2 linked regions of the Diaphorobacter ruginosibacter genome follow. The protein of the gene in region 1 interacts with the protein of each later gene in a pairwise test. Links are inferred from orthologs where the notes say so. Each region holds a gene or a part of one and is shown on either strand. Other genes may lie near its edges. The genes, in order: recR and recO.

Region 1 (9,343 bases):
CGACCTGGACACCGACCTCGTACGCGACCGTGAGCAGTGGTACGCCACGCGTCCCGACTACATGCTGCGCATGACCGAGCGCTCCAGCAAGTACCTGTTCCATATCGTCGAGGAACTCGAGCGCCGGGGGATGCCGACCGAGCTGGCGCTGCTGCCCTACATCGAGAGCGCCTTCAACCCGCAGGCCGTGTCCACCGCCAAGGCGGCCGGCATGTGGCAGTTCATGCCCGCCACCGGCTCCTATTTCGATCTCAAGCAGAACGCATTCCGCGATGATCGCCGTGACGTGCTCGCCTCCACCAGGGCGGCACTCGACTATCTCCAGAAGCTCTACGGCATGTTTGGCGACTGGCACCTGGCGCTCGCCGCCTACAACTGGGGCGAAGGCAGCGTGGCGCGCGCCATTGCGCGCAATGAAAAGCTCGGGCTGGGCACCAGCTATACCGAGCTGAACATGCCGGCCGAAACGCGCCTGTATGTGCCCAAGCTGCAGGCCGTGAAGAACATCGTGGCCAATCCGGACAAGTTCAACTCCGAACTGCCGCTGATCGAGAACCACCCCTACTTCCAGGCCGTGGACATCACGCACGACATCGACGTGGCGCTGGTGGCCAGCCTCGCCAACATCCGCGAGGAAGACTTCCGGGCACTCAACCCTTCGCTGCACAAGCCGGTGATCCTGGCCGCCGGCATGCCGCGCATCCTGCTGCCCTGGGACAACGCACAGGTCTTCCGCAAGAACCTGAGTGCCTACAACGACGGCCAGTACGCCAGCTGGACCGTCTGGAGCGTTCCCAACACCATGACCGTCGCCAATGCGGCGCAGCGCCTGGGCATCAGCGAAGCCGACCTGCGCAAGCTCAACGGCATTCCACCCCGCATGATGATCAAGGCCGGCTCCGCCCTGATGGTGCCGCGCGCCTCCACCACCCATCAGGATGTCTCAAGCCAGCTGGCCGACAACGGTCAGATTGCCTTCACACCCGAGATCGTGACCCGCCGCACTACCGTGCAAGCACAGAAGCGCGGAGAAACCGTGGCTGCCATTGCCCAGCGCTACAAGGTAAGCGCATCGGACGTCGCCGACTGGAATGATGTGAAGACCAGCAGCCGCTTCAAGGGAGGCGAGCGCGTCGTCATGTATTTGCCCGTGCGCCTGACATCCACTTCATTCGCCAACCACAGCACAAGACAGCCCAAGGTGGCAGCGGCCCAAGGCAAGGCCCAGCCCAAGGGACGCGCGGCGCCTGCAAAGGCGGCGGGACGCGCTCCCGCAAAGGCCGCACCGGCCAAACGCAAGCGTTGAAATGTGAGTCGCCGGCTCTAAAGCGGCCACTCACCCCAAACGCCAAGGGCCGGCATTTGCCGGCCCTTGGCGTTTGGGGCCACCGGAACAATGCACCGAAGCCATTGCAGCCTCCGAGCAGTGAGCCCGTCATCCCATGAAAGCAACAGAGGTCCATCGCCGCGTCTCACTGGAAATTGTTTGCAATTAGCAAATAGTTATTGGAATATATACATCGATAAAATCAATCATAGTGAAATTTCAATAGCTTTCCAAAGCGCCTGGAGTTTCCAGTGATCGAGATTTTCAGACCATCAAGGCGGAGATGTTTCCAGTGCATTCATTGAATAGTGTTCAGCAGGCTCGCCCATGGGCCATCCGGATCCACCGTACCACGGCGTTGGTGGCACTTGCCTATGCCTGCGCGGTCCCTCATGTAATGGCGCAAGCCAATCCACCTACGGTTTTCAGCACACCCGGCGTGCACACCTACACCGTGCCCGCCGGATCAGGCTCCCTCTCGGTGGAAGTGCAAGGTGCCTCGGGCGGCGCTGGTGGTTGGGATGACGCCATCGGTGGAGCGGGTGCAGGCGGCACCATCATCAAGGCGACCATCACCGTTGCCGGCGGCGAAACACTGAGCATCCTTGTTGGCGAAGGTGGAAAGGGTTCCGTAATGGACACGACGCCTATCAGTGCCTCCGGCCTGGCAGGTGCAGGGGGTGCGGGAGGAAAATTCGGAACACTGGGAGGGAGCCCCACGGGTGCCGGTGGCGGGGGTATATCCGCGATCACTTTCACCAATGGTGCTGCCCTGGTGGCCGCTGGCGGCGGTGGCGGTGGCAGCAACTCCCGGATAGCCGGGCCGAGCGGAAGCTGGAGCATTCCCGGCACCGCTGCAACCAATGGCGCCCTTGTGCAGGAGCAAGCGGCTCTTTGCGGAACGCCCGCCAACGGAGGCAATGGCGTGGATGCGGAAGCGGCCAATGGAGGGGCACCCGTTGACGGCGCGGGAGGCAGCGGCGGGGGCGGCGGATTTTCCGGCCACGCCGGCGCGGGCGGGAATGCGGGCCGCGACGGCCGAGGCGGAGTGAATGGGGAGCCCGGTGGCAGCGGAGATTCATGCACATGGAACAGTGGGGAGATCATGATCTCGCTCGGCGCAAGCGCCGTGGGGCCAGCCACCGCCCCCAAGAGCAAAGGCCCCCAGGATGCGGGGGTGAACGGCTCCGTCTCCATTTCCGCGATACCCGCGCCACCGAACACAGTCCCTGCCGCCACGCCGGCCCTGAGCGGTTCGGCCAAGGTGGGACAGGCATTGGCCGGCTCATACACGTACACCGATACGGAAAGCGACCCGGAGGATGCCACCGCGAGCGGATCAAAGTTCGTGCTGGTGCGCAGCACGACGCCCGGGCTGACGGCCTCATCGCAGGGCACCCTGGTGCAATCGGGGGCGACCCGTGGCGCGGCCACGCCGTTCTCCTACACGCTCGCGGCGGAAGACGAGAATCGCTATCTCTCGTACTGCGTCACGCCGATGGCTGGCAAAGGAACCAATCCGGGCGTGGAGGCGTGTTCTGCGGCCGTCGGCCCCGTGGCGGCAAAGCCCGTGGAACCGCCGTCCACAGCCAATGCCACGCCTGTTCCCGTGATGGACAATGTGGGACTGCTGCTGGTATCGGCGACTTTGGGCGGCTTGGGCGCGCTGCTTGCCCGCCGCCGAAAATCCCAGGCAAGCAACTGAGCAGCTACAGCTGGAACTTCTGCTTGGCCCTGCGCACCCACTCGTTGCTGTAGCTGAGCGACAGGTTCACCTTGGGTGCCACCTGGCTCGTGCGCAGGCGGGCCAGCGCGCCAAGCGCCGTTGCCGGGCCATCGCCTGGCATCACGCCATCCGGGGACAGCGTTTCGCGCACCTTTTCGAATGCAGAGAGATAGGCGCCGCGATCATCAAGCCAGTACTGCATGGGAATGATCCGCGCCAGATCGGAAGGGCCGGCTGTCTGCATCCACTTGAGGGCGTGCACCATGGCGTTGGCCAGGGCCTGTGTTTCGCTCCCGCGCCGCTCGGTGAAGCTGCGCGGGGCATACAGGCATGCCCCGGGCATGGGGCCGCCAAAGAAATCCTGCGATCCCTTGAGCGTTCGCGTATCGGCCATGATGCGCACCTCGTTGTTCTGCTCAAGCAACGTGATCAGCGGATCGACATGGCTGAGCGCATGCACCCTGCCCTGCCTCATGGCATTGAGGGCATTCACACCACCACCCAGGCCGACGAACTCCACCGCATCAGGTGACAGGCCTTCCTGGATCAGCCACAGCTTCGCGAAGAACTGCGAGGAAGAGCCAGGCGAGGAGACGCCGATACGTATGTCGCGATAGCTTGAAAGCGCCTTGCGCGGCCAGAACCGCAGCGATGTGGCAACCGCCATCTGGGGCGTGCGCCCCATCAGGGCCAGGCTCCTGCACTCGAACCCCAGCGCCTGCTGTTCGAGCAACTGCTCGAACGCCCCGCAGGCCACATCGGCGTCGCCGTTGCGCAATGCGTCCATGGCGAGAGCCCCGCCGGCGAAGTCAAGAAGTTCGACGTTCAGCCCCTCTTCGCGGAAGTAGCCCAGCCGCTCGGCCGCCGTCAATGGGAGATAGTAGAGGCTGCCCATGCCCCCCGCAGCAATCCGGAGCGTCTTGGTCGAGGGGCGCTGCACCCGCGTCTGCGCCTGCGCTTCCGTCAGCCACCGCGCAGCGCTCGCCCCCAGGAGGAGCGAGCCTGCCTGCAGGCCCAACAGTCGACGGGAAGGAACAAAGCGGGACATGGATATTAATTTGCTGCACTGCAACAATAGTGCCTGAAGCCGCACCGTGGCGTCATCAGGGGCATTCCTAGCGGAGAACTACGTAGACCTGCCGGCCCACGAAAAATTCATTCTCCCGTCATGATTCAGCGGTAGCCAAGAAAGAAGATTCCCAGATTGACCGCGAAGCCCGCGGCCCAGATCAGGCTGCGCGCCATGGGCAGGTCGCCGACGTACATGGCGACATAGAGAATGCGCAGCAGCACGAAGGCCATCGCCAGCATGTCCAGGGGCGTCTGGGCCGCGCCCAGTTGATGGGCAATGATCACCGCGCCAATGAAGAACGGCAGCACCTCGTAGCTGTTGGCCTGAGCGGCATTGGCGCGTGCACGCCAACCCGTCTGGGCGGCAAGCCAGCGACGGGGATCATGGTTGTCCGATGCCATGCGGAAGCTGCCCTTCTTGGCCAGCATTGCGCAGACGATGGGCATCAGGACCGCCAGAAGAACGCACCAATAGGCGACGGTGAAACGTGCGGCATGCATGGAATGTCTCTTTGAATGGAGATAGCGCCGACGATGGGCCATCCAACAGACGGAGGCTATAGGCGACAGCTATTAAAAAAAGAGCATTCTATTCCACATCCTCGGGCGATTTAGGAAGACGGGGTGGACAAAGTGTCGCAGTCCGTGCCGCGCTCAACGCCGGTCGGCCAAGGCGTGTGCAATGGTTCCGAGATCGACGAATTCCAGTTCGCTGCCCACGGGCACGCCACGCGCAAGCCGCGTGACCTGGATGCCACGCGGCTTGAGCGCCTCGCCGATCGCATAGGCGGTGGCCTCGCCTTCGGCCGTGAAGCTGGTTGCCAGGATCACCTCCTGCACCACGCCGTCGGTGGCGCGCTCGATCAGCTTCTTGACGCCAATGTCCCTGGGGCCGATGCCATCGAGCGGCGAGAGCCGCCCCATCAGCACGAAGTACAGGCCCTTGAAGGCGCCCGTGCGCTCCATGGCCGACTGATCGGCGGGTGTCTCGACCACGCACAGGCGCGACATGTCGCGCCCGGGATCACTGCAAACATCGCAGACGGCAGCCTCGGTGAACGTATGGCAGCGCTCGCAATGCCGGATCGACACGGATGCCTGACGCAGTGCCTGCGACAGCAGCTGCGCGCCTTCGACATCGTGCTGCAGCAGATGAAACGCCATGCGCTGCGCGGACTTCACGCCCACACCGGGCAGCCGCCGAAGCGCCTGGATCAGGGCGTCCAGGGAACTGGTGTCAGACATGGGCAGTGCGATTCATGCGGAAAATCAAATCATTGAAGGCCAGCCAAGGGGGCGCCGATATCGCGAGCCCCCAAGTCCATGGCAGGGCTTGCGGCCCAGGGCGATCAGAACGGGAACTTCATGCCACCTGGAAGGCCCGGCATGCCTGCGGTGATCTTGCCCATCTTTTCCTGGGAGGTCTCTTCTGCCTTGCGCACTGCAGCGTTGAAGGCTGCAGCCACCAGATCCTCCAGCATGTCCTTGTCGTCCGCCAGCAGGCTGGGATCGATCGTCACGCGCTTCACATCGTGCTTGCAGGTCATCACGACCTTGACCAGGCCAGCACCGGACTCGCCTTCCACCTCGATGTTTGCCAGCTCGTCCTGTGCCTTCTTCAGGTTGTCCTGCATGGCCTGGGCCTGCTTCATCAAACCGGCCAGCTGTCCCTTGTTGAACATGGTGAATTCCTTTGCTTCTTATGAATGAAATGGACCCAAAAAATGGGGTACTTTGAATGGAAGGGGCGCAATCTCCGTGATTGCCGGCACACATGGATAACCTGCCGAATGCCCCGGGAACGGTTGATTGTGCGATGAAAGCGGTAGCCTGCAGAAATCGAACGGGATTCGCAGCGAAAATTCCGAAGCCCATTCCCGCAACAAGCCGCCATCATGCCGGCCGGATGCTTCCGGGCACGATCTTCGCACCGAAATCACGGATCAACTGCTGTACGCGCGGGTCGCTCTGCACGATATCCTCGGCGAGTCGCTGGCGCTGCGCGGCCGCATAGGCATTGCGGCGCGCCGGGCTGTCCAGCACCTTGCCCACCTCCACCGAAATCTGCCGCGTGTGCCCCGCCGCCTCCAGTGCGGCCCTCAGGCGTTCGCGCGCCGTCGGCTGGTTGAGCGACTCGCGCTCCACACGCAACAGCCAATGGTCCTGGTCGCGAGCAATCAGCTGCGACTGCAACGCCAGCTCGCGCACGAGCGCGGTGATGGCCTCGGCAGCCACGAGCTCCTGCACCGTCTGGAACCAGACCTCGCCTTCTGCCGTGGGGACAAGGCGCAGCGAAGCTCCCTGACCATTCACATGCTGCGGCTGCGTGCGATAGCCGGGTTCGGATGCCGTGCGGACAGGGATCTCGTAGGTCTGCGCCTCCTCGAGCGCCTCAGGCTCATCCCTGTACGCAGGAGCCGGGGCCTGGGCGCGGCCCACCTCCTCGGGGCTGCGCACCGGCAGGCGCACAGCCGGGGCATGCGCACCAGCCGGCACCGCCTGCCATTCCGGTTCGACGGGCTCGGGAGATGGCTGGTACTGCGCCTGGGACATCAAGGGCGCCCGGGATGCGGGAGGCCCCTCCTGGCCGCGCGGCTCCGGATCAGGCATTGCGCCCATCTCTTTGCGCAACTCTTCCGGCGGCTGCGGCTTGTGAGCGACTGCAGGCGGGTCAGCCTGCTTCAGAGTTTTTTTTTCAGCCTCGGCTGCCGACGCAGCCACTGGAGAACCTGCAGGCGCATCGGTGCCGGGCGGGAGCGCTGCGGCCACCGCAGCCCCTGACTCACCCGCCGGCTTCTTGAACGCAAGCAAGCGCAGCAGCACCATGGTGAGGGCGGCATACTCATCGGGCGCCAGCCCCAGTTCGGCGCGGCCATGCAGGCACATGCTGTAGAGCAGCTGTGTCTCGTCCGCAGGCATCACACCCGCCAGGCGCGCCATTTCCTGCGCCTCGCCATCGTGCGGGTCGACGCCGGACGCCATGTTGGGCACCGCCTGGAACACGGCCATGCGCTGCAGCACCGTACTCATTTCTTCCAGCGTGGATGCCGCGGACAGGCCATTCATGCGCAACTCGTCCACGGCCTCGACCACGGAGCGGCCATCGCCGCGCGCAAGCGCGTCGATCATGCGGAAGACATAGCTGCGATCCACGCTGCCCAGCATCTGGCGCACACCGGCCTCCTGCAGTTCACCGCTGCCGAAGGCGATCGCCTGGTCGGTCAGGCTGAGTGCATCGCGCATCGAGCCACGCGCCGCCCGCGAAAGCAGGCGCAGCGCACCGGGATCCGCCTGCACATGCTCCTCGCCCAGGACACGCGTCAGGTGCTCCTGCACCGTCTCGGGAGCCATGGGACGCAGGTTGAACTGCAGGCAGCGGCTCAGCACGGTGACGGGCACCTTCTGCGGATCGGTCGTCGCCAGGACGAACTTGAGGTATTCGGGCGGCTCCTCCAGCGTCTTGAGCATGGCATTGAACGCGGTGTTCGTGAGCATGTGCACCTCGTCGATCATGAAGACCTTGAAGCGCCCCTGCACCGGCTTGTAGACCGCCTGCTCCAGCAGCCCCTGGACCTCGTCCACCCCGCGGTTGGACGCGGCATCGAGTTCCGTGTAGTCTGGAAAGCGGCCGCTGTCGATGTCCATGCAGGCCGGGCACACGCCGCAGGGCGTGGCGGTGATGCCGCCCTGCCCGTCCGGCCCCTGGCAGTTCAGCGACTTGGCGAGAATCCGCGACACCGTGGTCTTGCCCACCCCACGCGTACCGGTGAACAGGTAGGCGTGGTGCAGGCGCTGCTGGGTCAGCGCATTGGTCAGAGCCTTGACGACATGCTCCTGCCCCACCATCTCGGAGAAGGTCTTGGGACGGTATTTACGGGCAAGCACTAGATAGGACATATCGGCTGATTCTACGGCCCCTCAACGCCAACAAATCTTGTGGTTTTGCTGCAGCGCCACATCATGTGGGTTTACAATGCTGCTTGACGGGCCTCCTCGCATGGGGAAGCGGCCAACCGGGTCAGGTGGGGAACCAAGCAGCCCTAACTGTGAAACCAGTGCCGAGGGTAAGGCTCGTCACCTTCTTCCAGCAATCTCCTTGAGATCAAGAGGTTCGCTTCTTCAAAGAGGGTCTTTTCAGACGTTCGCAATGCTTGGCGCCAGTCCCGCCCAAGTACTCACAAATGACTTGCTTCAGGGGTACCGTTGGCCATACGCATGGCTGGTTTTGCACCCCTACAATCGATCCTTTCTCTTAAAAGTCAATTTCTATTAGAAAATCAAAATGCCTGGAGAGGGGCAATCTCATGCCTGTCCATCCGACAGTCAATCATGCATTGGCTTTCAAGAGATCGTAAGGCCCATGTAATTCGTCCACAGGAAACTGCAAATTAATGCCGTTTTCTCAAAAGAATTCCTTGCATCTCAGGCCTTCGAAGCGCGATTTTTTTGAAAACCCTCGCCCTGCACCCTCAGGCATTAGGCATCTGATCCGCTCCTGCCCTACATCGTTGTTGAGTCAGTCATAAATAGTCCATCGTCGCCTGGCATGGAATTTGACCGTGAAAATTCACCGAGCGGTGTTTTTACAACCGAGGAGGATTGCAAGATGATTGTTGCCATTGAAGCGTTGTTCAACCGCGCCAAACCGGCAAAAAAATGTTCAGAACGTTGACCAAACCCTGCAGCGAGCGGTTTGGGACACCCATGCACAGGTATTCGCCAATAGACCCAATTCCGTCATTGTCGAAATGACACACGCTTTTGTTGAATGACATTGATATCCTTTTCAGCACTCAAAAGGAGGATTGCCAACGTATTTCTCACTCGATGATATTCATTAAATCAATTATTTCGGAGACTCTATGAATTTCAGTACGTTGTTTCTGCCACTGATTGCCAGCGTGGCTTTGGTTGCTTGCGGAGGTTCTGATGGGAATAGTGGAATACCCGACATCAGCGGAAAGGCGCTGACCGTCAACGGCCCGATAGATCCCGACAAACTGGGAGCCACGTTGACACACGAGCATATTTTTATTAATTTTTCTCCACCCGATCACATTGACCCAGAGCCTACCAACGTCAATGTGTTAACCCCTGCAAGAAATCCGGGCGGCTTGACCTACTACCCTGACGCGCTGGCCGAAGTGTCCCGCTACAAGGCTTTTGGCGGCAAGACAATTGTTGATTTGTCGAACTTCGGCCTGGGCCGAGACCCCAAT
Region 2 (9,393 bases), 1.9 Mb from region 1 along the record:
CGTCGGATACCGCGTGGTGCACCAGCCCCGTTTCCCCACCACGCTTGAGGCCCATGGCTGGCAGTTGCCGGTGCCTGTGGAGGGCTTCGTGCTGCTCAATTGCTCGCAGAGACAGAAGCTGCACCTGCAGCCGTTGCGATCGGCGCAGGTGCAATGCGTCTATTCCGACGGGCTGGCCACGATCTCGGTGTTCCTTGAGCCGTACAGGGAAGACCGGCATGCCTTCGAAGGGCAGGAGTTGCGCGTCGGCGCGACCCACACCCTGTCCGCACGCGTTGCCGGCGACAGCTGGGTCACCATGGTGGGTGAAGTTCCGCTCGCAACGCTCCAGCGCTTCGCATCGGCTATAAAGCAGACATCGGGCTGATGTGATCCCGCGAGCGCAGCCTGAATCTGCGGCCTCGTCGGGAACCAAATGGCGCATTTGTCCTTCACAGATGAGAGCAATCCATTTGCTAACGTACAGAATTCCTTGAGAGGTATTGATGCTGAGGACTCCTCCGAAAACTTTGCATGGCTGCGCGATGGCCGTCATCACGGCGGTTGCGCTGGGCGCTTCCATGGGCGCCGTTCAGCCGGTTCATGCACAGCCTGCGGCCGTCGCACGCGGCCTGCCTGACTTCACCGACCTGGTCGACCAGGTCGGGCCTGCCGTCGTGAACATCCGCACCACCGAGCGCGTGACGCCCGGTGAATCGCCGACGGGCATGGATGAGGACATGCTGGAGTTCTTCAAGCGCTTCGGCATCCCCGTGCCGAACGTGCCGCGCCAGCAATCGCCACGCCGCTCGCAGCCCCAGCAGCAGGAAGAGCAGCCGCGTGGCGTGGGCTCGGGCTTCATCCTGAGTTCCGATGGCTATGTGATGACCAACGCCCACGTGGTGGAGGGTGCCGACGAGGTGATCGTCACGCTGACCGACAAGCGCGAGTTCAAGGCGAAGATCGTGGGGTCGGACAAGCGATCGGACGTGGCCGTGGTGAAGATCGATGCGACGGGCTTGCCGGCCGTGAAGGTTGGCGACGTGAATCGCCTCAAGGTGGGTGAGTGGGTGATCGCGATCGGCTCGCCATTCGGACTCGATAACACGGTGACCGCGGGCATCGTGAGCGCCAAGCAGCGGGACACGGGTGACTTTCTGCCACTGATCCAGACCGACGTGGCGGTGAATCCCGGTAACTCGGGCGGCCCGCTGATCAACATGCGTGGCGAGGTGGTCGGTATCAACAGCCAGATCTATTCGCGCTCCGGCGGCTTCATGGGCATCTCGTTCGCCATCCCGATCGACGAGGCGATCCGTGTGAGCGATCAGCTGCGTGCCTCGGGTCGCGTGAGCCGTGGCCGCATCGGCGTGCAGATCGAGCAGGTCTCCAAGGACGTGGCCGAATCGCTGGGCATGGCCAAGCCGCAGGGTGCGCTGGTGCGCGGCGTCGAGGTGGGCTCGCCCGCCGAGAAGGCCGGCGTCGAGGCGGGTGACGTGATCACCAAGTTCGACGGCAAGGCCGTCGAGAAGACGGTGGATCTGCCGCGGCTCGTGGGCAACACCAAGCCAGGCACCAAGTCCACCGTGACCGTGTTCCGCCGTGGTGCTTCGCGCGACCTGCCGATCACGATCGCCGAGGTCGAGCCCGACGAGAAGGCTGCGGCTGCGAAGGGTGGCTCGGGCAATGCCAAGCCGAAATCGTCTTCGGTGGCTGCGGAGCAACTGGGGTTGGTGGTGGCCGACCTGACGGACGCCCAACGCAAGGAGCTGAAGGTCAAGAGCGGTGTGCGCGTGACCGAGGTGGCCGAGGCGGCGGCCCGTGCGGGCCTGCGCGAGGGCGACGTCATCATGAGCGTCGCCAATGTCGAGATCCACAACGTGAAGGAGTTCGAGGCGGCTCTCTCGAAGGTCGACAAGAGCAAGCCCATCAACGTGCTCTACCGCCGTGGGGATTGGGCGCAATATGCGCTGATTCGCCCGGCTCGCTGAAGGTGGCTCTGGGTCTGCCCGGTACTCCGGGCGGCGGCGGAAATGGCCTCACCACCGACGCGGAAGTGGGGCTTTTTGCTGTCTCCGGAGCTGCTCAGTCAACCCGGAAGCAGAAATTTTGCGGTTTCTGCTACGACCCCAAAATTCTTTCTATCTGCTAATTTCTATAGAATAGCGGGCGTCCAACAACCAATATGAGTATAAATAGACTCGAATCCCCCATCATGTGGGATGAGTCGAATCGATACACAAGCAGTCCACAGATCACGCACAAGTTGTTCATCGTGGATGTGTTAAAATTGTTGATAACCTGTGAATAAATATCCCGTTGCAATGCGGCAACGCCCCTCGACTGCAGTCGGATGGGCTTCCCGAGAAGGCCTTTTTGCCTACAATGAAGCTCCAACTATCGCAGTTGCCAAAGATTGTTGGTTTAGGGCGCGTCGCTATTTGACGCGCCCTTTTTTCTTGTCTGCGTCATTGCAATTCAAACACTTGTCGTTTTCCGTTGATGAATCACATCAGAAATTTTTCGATCATTGCCCACATCGACCACGGCAAGTCCACGCTCGCTGACCGACTCATTCAGCGTTGCGGCGGCCTTGCAGAGCGCGAAATGGAAGCCCAGGTGCTGGACTCGATGGACATCGAGAAAGAGCGTGGGATAACCATCAAGGCCCAGACTGCAGCACTGCAGTACAAGGCCCTCGACGGCAAGGTCTACAACCTCAATCTGATCGACACGCCCGGTCACGTGGACTTCTCGTACGAGGTCTCGCGCTCGCTCTCCGCATGCGAAGGTGCGCTGCTCGTGGTCGATGCATCGCAGGGTGTCGAGGCGCAGACCGTGGCGAACTGCTACACGGCGCTCGACCTCGGTGTCGAGGTGCTGCCCGTGCTCAACAAGATGGATCTGCCGAACGCCGATCCCGACAACGCCAAGGCGGAAGTCGAGGATGTGATCGGCATCGATGCGACGGATGCGATTCCCTGCTCGGCCAAGACCGGCATGGGCATCGACGAGATTCTGGAGGCCGTGGTCGCCAAGGTGCCCGCGCCCAAGGGCAACCCCGATGCGCCGCTGCGCGCGATGATCATCGACAGCTGGTTCGACTCCTACGTCGGCGTGGTGATGCTGGTGCGCGTGGTCGACGGCGAGCTCAAGAAGGGCGAGCGCTTCAAGATGATGGCGACCAATGCCGCCTACGAAGCCAACAATCTCGGCGTGTTCACGCCGGCCAACCTGCCGCGCGATGCGCTCAGGGCGGGCGAGGTGGGCTACATCATCGCGGGCATCAAGGAGCTCAAGGCCGCGAAGGTGGGTGACACCATCACGCTCGAGAAGAAGCTGCCCAACAACCTGGGGCCTGCCTCCGAGGCGCTGCCGGGCTTCAAGGAAATCCAGCCACAGGTGTTCGCGGGCCTGTACCCGACCGAAGCCAATCAGTACGATGCGTTGCGCGATGCGCTGGAAAAGCTCCAGCTCAACGATGCATCGCTGCAGTTCGAACCGGAAGTGTCCCAGGCGCTGGGTTTCGGTTTCCGCTGCGGCTTCCTCGGCCTGCTGCACATGGAGATCGTGCAGGAGCGCCTGGAGCGCGAGTTCGACCAGGATCTCATCACGACCGCGCCGAGCGTGGTCTATGAAGTGGTCAAGGGGGATGGCGAAGTCATCATGGTGGAGAACCCGTCCAAGATGCCGGACCAGGGCCGGATCCAGGAAATCAGGGAGCCGATCGTCACCGTGCATCTCTATATGCCGCAGGAATACGTGGGCCCGGTGATGACACTGGCGAACCAGAAGCGCGGCGTGCAGATGAACATGGCCTACCACGGCCGCCAGGTGATGCTGACCTACGAGCTGCCGCTCGGCGAAATCGTGCTGGACTTCTTCGACAAGCTCAAGTCGGTATCGCGCGGCTATGCCTCCATGGACTACGAGTTCAAGGAGTACCGCGCCTCCGATGTGGTGAAGGTGGACATCCTGCTCAACGGCGAGAAGGTCGACGCGCTCTCCATCATCGTGCACCGCACGCAGGCCCAGTACCGCGGCCGCGCGGTGGCCGCGAAGATGCGCGAGATCATCAGCCGGCAGATGTTCGACGTGGCCATCCAGGCCGCCATCGGCGCGAACATCATCGCGCGCGAAACCATCAAGGCGCTGCGCAAGAACGTGCTGGCAAAATGCTACGGCGGCGACATCACCCGCAAGCGCAAGCTGCTCGAGAAGCAGAAGGCAGGCAAGAAGCGCATGAAGCAGATCGGCTCGGTGGAAGTGCCCCAGGAAGCATTCCTCGCGATCCTGCAGGTGGAAGATTGAGAACAAAGATTCAGGAAGAAGAAGGCATCAGCCCATGCAAGTTTTGACATCTCTGATCCTCGCAGCCTTTGTGGGCTACATCGGCGCCTGGTATGTGGGAGCCATCGAGGGCAATTTCGCGCTGCTGCTGTTTCTCGCCACCGTCGTGACGGGCGTCTACTGGGTTGCGGAGCGCTTTTACTTCCTGCCCCGCCGCAGCAAGGCCGCGGAGGCATTCGCATCGTCGACCACGCAGCGCCGTGAGGAGCTCGAACGCATGGGCATCCGTCCCGACGGCGCGGACGACCTGCAGGAAACCCGCCAGAAACTGCTGATGCAGCCATGGTGGCTCGACTGGACTGCCGGACTGTTCCCGGTGATCCTGGTCGTGTTCCTGCTGCGTTCCTTCCTGTTCGAACCCTTCAAGATTCCGTCGGGCTCGATGTACCCGACGCTGTGGGTTGGCGACCTGATCCTCGTGAACAAGTTCACCTACGGCCTGCGCCTGCCGGTGCTCAACACCCGTGTCACGCAGGGCAAGGCGCCTCAGCGTGGCGATGTGGTCGTGTTCCGCTATCCGCCCCAGCCCAATGTGGACTACATCAAGCGCATCGTCGGCGTGCCTGGCGACAAGGTGGCGTATCTGAACAAGCGCCTCACGGTCAACGGCCAGCCCGTGCCGACCACCGCCATGACCGATTTCTTCGAAGAAGACGCGATGCGCTACTTCAAGCAGTTCAAGGAAAAGTTCGGCGACAACACCCATAACGTGCTGAACAACAATGACGCTCCCGCCTTCATCCAGGGGGCCAGCAACTTCCAGTACCGCGACAAGTGCACCTACAGCGTCGAGGGCGTGACCTGCACGGTCCCCGAAGGCAATTTCTTCGTGATGGGCGACAATCGCGACAATTCGCTGGATTCGCGCTACTGGGGCTTTGTCCCAGAGGGCAACATTGTCGGCCGCGCGTTCTTCATCTGGATGAACTTCGGCAATTTCAAGCGCATCGGAGCATTCAACTGAAGCTGGCGACAAGAGAGTGAAGTGAGCGCGTCGACGGGATTGACGTGCAGAAATCAGTAAATCATCATTTCATGAGATTGAGGGAAAACATGGCAACACATCGCACATCCGCTCCACGCTCGCGCCAGCGCGGCATCTCCTTCATCGGCCTGGTGTTCATCCTGCTGGTGGCCGTGAGCATCGGCTACGTCGCCACCAAGTCGCTGCCCATTCTTCTGGAATGGCAGGCCATCGACAAGGCGGTGAAGAAGGCGGCCAACGAGGGCACGACGGTCCCGGATGTGCGCGCTTCGTTCGACCGTGCCGGAACCATCGACGACATCACCTCCATTTCGGGCAAGGACCTGGAAGTCACCAAGCAGAACGAGAAGATCGTGGTTTCCTACGAGTACACCCGCGAGATCCCGCTGTACGGACCGGCGTTCCTGCTCTACCGGCTTGCCGGTTCCTCCTCATCCAAGTAGTGTTATCACCTGAACTTCAATCGCTGCAGACCCGTCTGCAGCACGCCTTCAAGGACTCCGCGCTGCTCCAGCGCGCCGTCACGCATCGCAGTTTTTCCTCCGACCACAACGAGCGCCTGGAATTCCTGGGTGACTCGGTGCTGAGCCTCGCGGTCTCCGACATGCTGTTTCGCCGCCTGCGGGACCTTCCCGAGGGCGACCTCTCGCGCATGCGCGCGAATCTGGTCAAGCAGGATTCCCTTCACCGGATCGCCATGCGCCTGAAGCTGTCCGACGTGCTGCGCCTGGGCGAGGGCGAGTCCAAGTCGGGCGGCAAGCTGCGCCCCTCCATCCTGGCCGATGCGGTGGAGGCGCTGATCGGTGCCGTCTACCTGGACGGGGGATTCGAGCCCGCGCAGGCGCTGGTCCAGCGCTTCTTCGAGGGGGTGGACCTGAGCCCCGAGAAGCAGGCTGCCGCCAAGGACGCCAAGACCGCCTTGCAGGAGTTGCTGCAGGGGCGCAAGATGAGGCTCCCTCAATACAACGTGGTGAGCACGGCTGGCGCAGCGCACAAGCAGACCTTCGACGTGGTCTGCGAAATTCCTGAACTGGGATTGACCGAACATGGCAGCGGCGGCTCGCGTCGCGCAGCCGAACAAGCGGCTGCGGCCAAGCTGCTTGTCCATTTGAAAGCACACAACGCATGACGACGAACAACAACAATCCTCAGCCGCCTGCGGAAGACGGCACCCCGCAGCCCCCGGTGAATGCCGAGCTGGAAGCCATGCTGGCCGCTGCCCAGCCGGCCGGCGCACCGGCAGATGCGAGCGGGCAGCGCTGCGGCCTGATCGCCATCGTGGGCAAGCCCAATGTGGGCAAGTCCACGCTGATGAACGCCCTGGTGGGCCAGAAGATCTCGATTACCTCGCGCAAGGCGCAGACCACGCGCCACCGCATCACCGGCATCCGGACCAAGGACAACACGCAGTTCGTGTTCGTCGATACACCGGGCTTCCAGACCCGCCACAGCACGGCGCTGAACAAATCGCTCAACAAGACCGTGATGGGCGCGATCGGCGACGTGGACCTGATCCTGTTCGTGGTCGAGGCCGGCAGCTTCACGCTGGCCGACGCCAAGGTGCTGAGCCTGTTCAAGCCCGGCATTCCCACGCTGCTGGTCGCCAACAAGCTGGACACCGTGCACCGCCGCGCCGAGATCGCCCCCTGGCTGCGCGACATGCAGGAGCGCCATCCGTTCGCCGAGTTCGTGCCGATGTCCGCCAAGAACAAGAGCGACATCGAGCGCCTGTTCGGCATCGTCGAGAAATATCTTCCCGAGCAGCCATGGTGGTACTCGGAGGACGAGCTCACCGACCGCAGCGAGAAGTTCCTTGCCTCGGAAACCGTGCGCGAAAAGCTGTTCCGCTTCACCGGCGACGAACTGCCCTACACGTCCACCGTGGTCATCGACAAGTTCGAGGAAGAGGCGAGCAAGCAGCACAAGCGCTTCATCAAGATCGCAGCAACCATCGTCGTCGAGCGCGATGGCCACAAGGCCATGGTGATTGGCGAGAAGGGCGAACGCCTCAAGCGCATCAGCACCGAGGCGCGGCAGGAGCTCGAAAAGCTCATGGATGCGAAGGTGTTCCTCGAGGTCTGGGTCAAGGTTCGTTCGGGCTGGGCGGACGACGAGGCCCGGGTGCGCTCCTTCGGCTACGAGTGACGGACACGAAGCCTTCCGGTGCCCCGATGCCGGAAGGTGTTGAAAACGCATGGCCACCAAGCGCATCAGCGACGAGCCCGCCTTCATCCTCCACCAGTACGACTGGAGCGAGTCGAGCCTGATCCTCGAGACGTTCACGCGCCACTACGGCCGCGTGGCGCTGGTCGCCAAGGGCGCGAAGAAACCCACCTCCAACTTCCGTCCCGTGCTGTTGCCCCTGCAGCCGCTGCGCGTGACCTACACGATCGCGGGCGAAGGCCATGGCGAGATCCATGCCCTCAAGGGGGCTGAATGGGTGGGCGGGCACATCATGCCGATGGGCGATGCGCTGCTCTCGGGCCTGTATCTCAACGAGCTGCTGATGCGGTTGCTGGCGCGCGAGGACACGCATGCGCCGCTCTTCGATATTTATGGGGGCGTGGTGCGCGTGCTGGCAAGCGAGCATGGCGAGGCGCTCGAACCCGTGCTGCGCAGCTTCGAGCTGGTGCTGCTGCGCGAAATCGGACTGCTGCCCGATCTGCATGCCGAGACCACGACGCTCGCGCCCCTGGCGCCCGATGCGCGCTACACGCTGGTGGCGGAGGGCGGCCTGCGTGCCGCTGCGGCGGGGGAGCGGTCCACGCTTGCCGGATCGCACTGGATCGCACTGCACGAGGCGCTCGCAGACGACCCCAACCGCTTCACCGCCACGCTGCGTGCGCTCATGGGCGCGGGCATCGCGGGTGAACTCAAGGCCCAACTGCGCGCACTTCTGCAATACCATTGCGGCAGCCAGCTGCTGCGCACGCGCCAGCTCATGATGGATCTGCAATCCCTATGACTACCAAATCCTCCCGAACCGCCCTGTCCGTGAATGTCAACAAGGTCGCGCTGGTGCGCAACACGCGCCACCTTGGCATCCCGAGCGTGACGCGCGCCGCGCTGCTGTGCCTCGAGGCGGGAGCGCAGGGCATCACCATCCACCCGCGCCCCGACGAGCGCCACGTCCGCGGCAGCGACGTGTACGAGCTTGCAGCGTTGCTCAAGGACTGGCCTGCCGCCGAGTTCAACATCGAAGGCAACCCAACGCAGAACCTGATGCAGTTCATCCGTGATGTGCGGCCGCACCAGGCGACGTTCGTGCCGGACAGCGAAGACCAGTTCACCAGCGATCATGGCTGGACCTTTCCGCAGGACGCCGGGCGCCTCCAGCCGCTGATCGCGGAATGCCGTGCGCTCGGCGTGCGCGTGAGCCTGTTCATGGACCCGATCCCCGGGCAGATGGCGGCCGCGAAGGCCGCTGGCGCGGACCGGGTCGAGCTCTACACCGAGCCCTATGCCGCGGCGGCCACCGCTGAAGAAAGGGAGCAGCAGCTCCAGGTTTATGCCGCGGCGGCCCAGGCCGCACTCGATGCCGGCCTGGGCGTGAATGCGGGCCATGACCTGAACCGCGACAACCTGCCCGACTTCGTGGCGCGTGTGCCGGGGCTGCAGGAGGTCTCCATCGGCCACGCGTTGATCGCCGACGCACTGGAGCTCGGCTATGCCGAAACCGTGCGTGCATATCAGCGCAGCATCGACGCCGGAATGGCTGCCAGGAAATGATCTACGGCATCGGCACCGACATCTGCGACATCCGCCGCATCCGCGAGAGCCTCGCGCGGCACGGGGACCGCTTTGCCGAGAAAATCCTCTCCGAGGCCGAGCTCGCCACCTGGCGTGCGCGCAGCCGGCGCTGGCCCGCGCGCGGCGTGAGCTATCTCGCCACGCGCTTCTCCGCCAAGGAGGCGTTCAGCAAGGCCGTCGGCCTGGGCATGCGCATGCCGATGACCTGGCGAAACTGCGAGATCGGCAAGCTGCCCAGCGGCAAGCCGCACATCGTGCTGCACGGCGAGCTCAAGACCTGGTTCGAAGCCAAGGGTCTGCGCGCGCACATCACCGTGACCGACGAGACC

The links.
Region 2: the proteins of recR (region 1) and recO interact in binary tests that used the Escherichia coli proteins (3 or more experiments, as listed by UniProt). The link is inferred for Diaphorobacter ruginosibacter from one-to-one orthologs.

The regions. Positions count from the first base shown.
Region 1 is NZ_CP060714.1:1,934,213-1,943,555, reverse strand. What follows is about bases 3,575-6,352. They hold recR (recombination mediator RecR), read right to left. Parts: upstream 5,370-6,352; coding sequence 4,779-5,369; downstream 3,575-4,778. Other genes in these bases: dnaX (DNA polymerase III subunit gamma/tau), read right to left, coding at 6,018-6,352; H9K76_RS08830 (YbaB/EbfC family nucleoid-associated protein), read right to left, coding at 5,474-5,806; H9K76_RS08840 (MAPEG family protein), read right to left, coding at 4,227-4,625; H9K76_RS08845 (ABC transporter substrate-binding protein), read right to left, coding at 3,575-4,101. Also shown: H9K76_RS08855 (transglycosylase SLT domain-containing protein), read left to right, coding at 1-1,306; H9K76_RS08850 (hypothetical protein), read left to right, coding at 1,767-3,032; more of H9K76_RS08845, read right to left, coding at 3,037-3,574; more of dnaX, read right to left, coding at 6,353-8,021; H9K76_RS08815 (phosphotriesterase family protein), read left to right, coding at 8,987-9,343. UniProt on the Escherichia coli protein: May play a role in DNA repair. It seems to be involved in an RecBC-independent recombinational process of DNA repair. It may act with RecF and RecO.
Region 2 is NZ_CP060714.1:3,831,587-3,840,979, reverse strand. The notes cover bases 6,566-9,393. They hold recO (DNA repair protein RecO), read left to right. Parts: upstream 6,566-7,508; coding sequence 7,509-8,279; downstream 8,280-9,393. Other genes in these bases: acpS (holo-ACP synthase), read left to right, coding at 9,040-9,393; H9K76_RS17430 (pyridoxine 5'-phosphate synthase), read left to right, coding at 8,276-9,043; era (GTPase Era), read left to right, coding at 6,566-7,459. In the rest of the region: H9K76_RS17470 (MucB/RseB C-terminal domain-containing protein), read left to right, coding at 1-367; H9K76_RS17465 (DegQ family serine endoprotease), read left to right, coding at 525-1,970; lepA (translation elongation factor 4), read left to right, coding at 2,482-4,290; lepB (signal peptidase I), read left to right, coding at 4,325-5,293; H9K76_RS17450 (DUF4845 domain-containing protein), read left to right, coding at 5,383-5,757; rnc (ribonuclease III), read left to right, coding at 5,757-6,443; more of era, read left to right, coding at 6,521-6,565. UniProt on the Escherichia coli protein: Involved in DNA repair and RecF pathway recombination.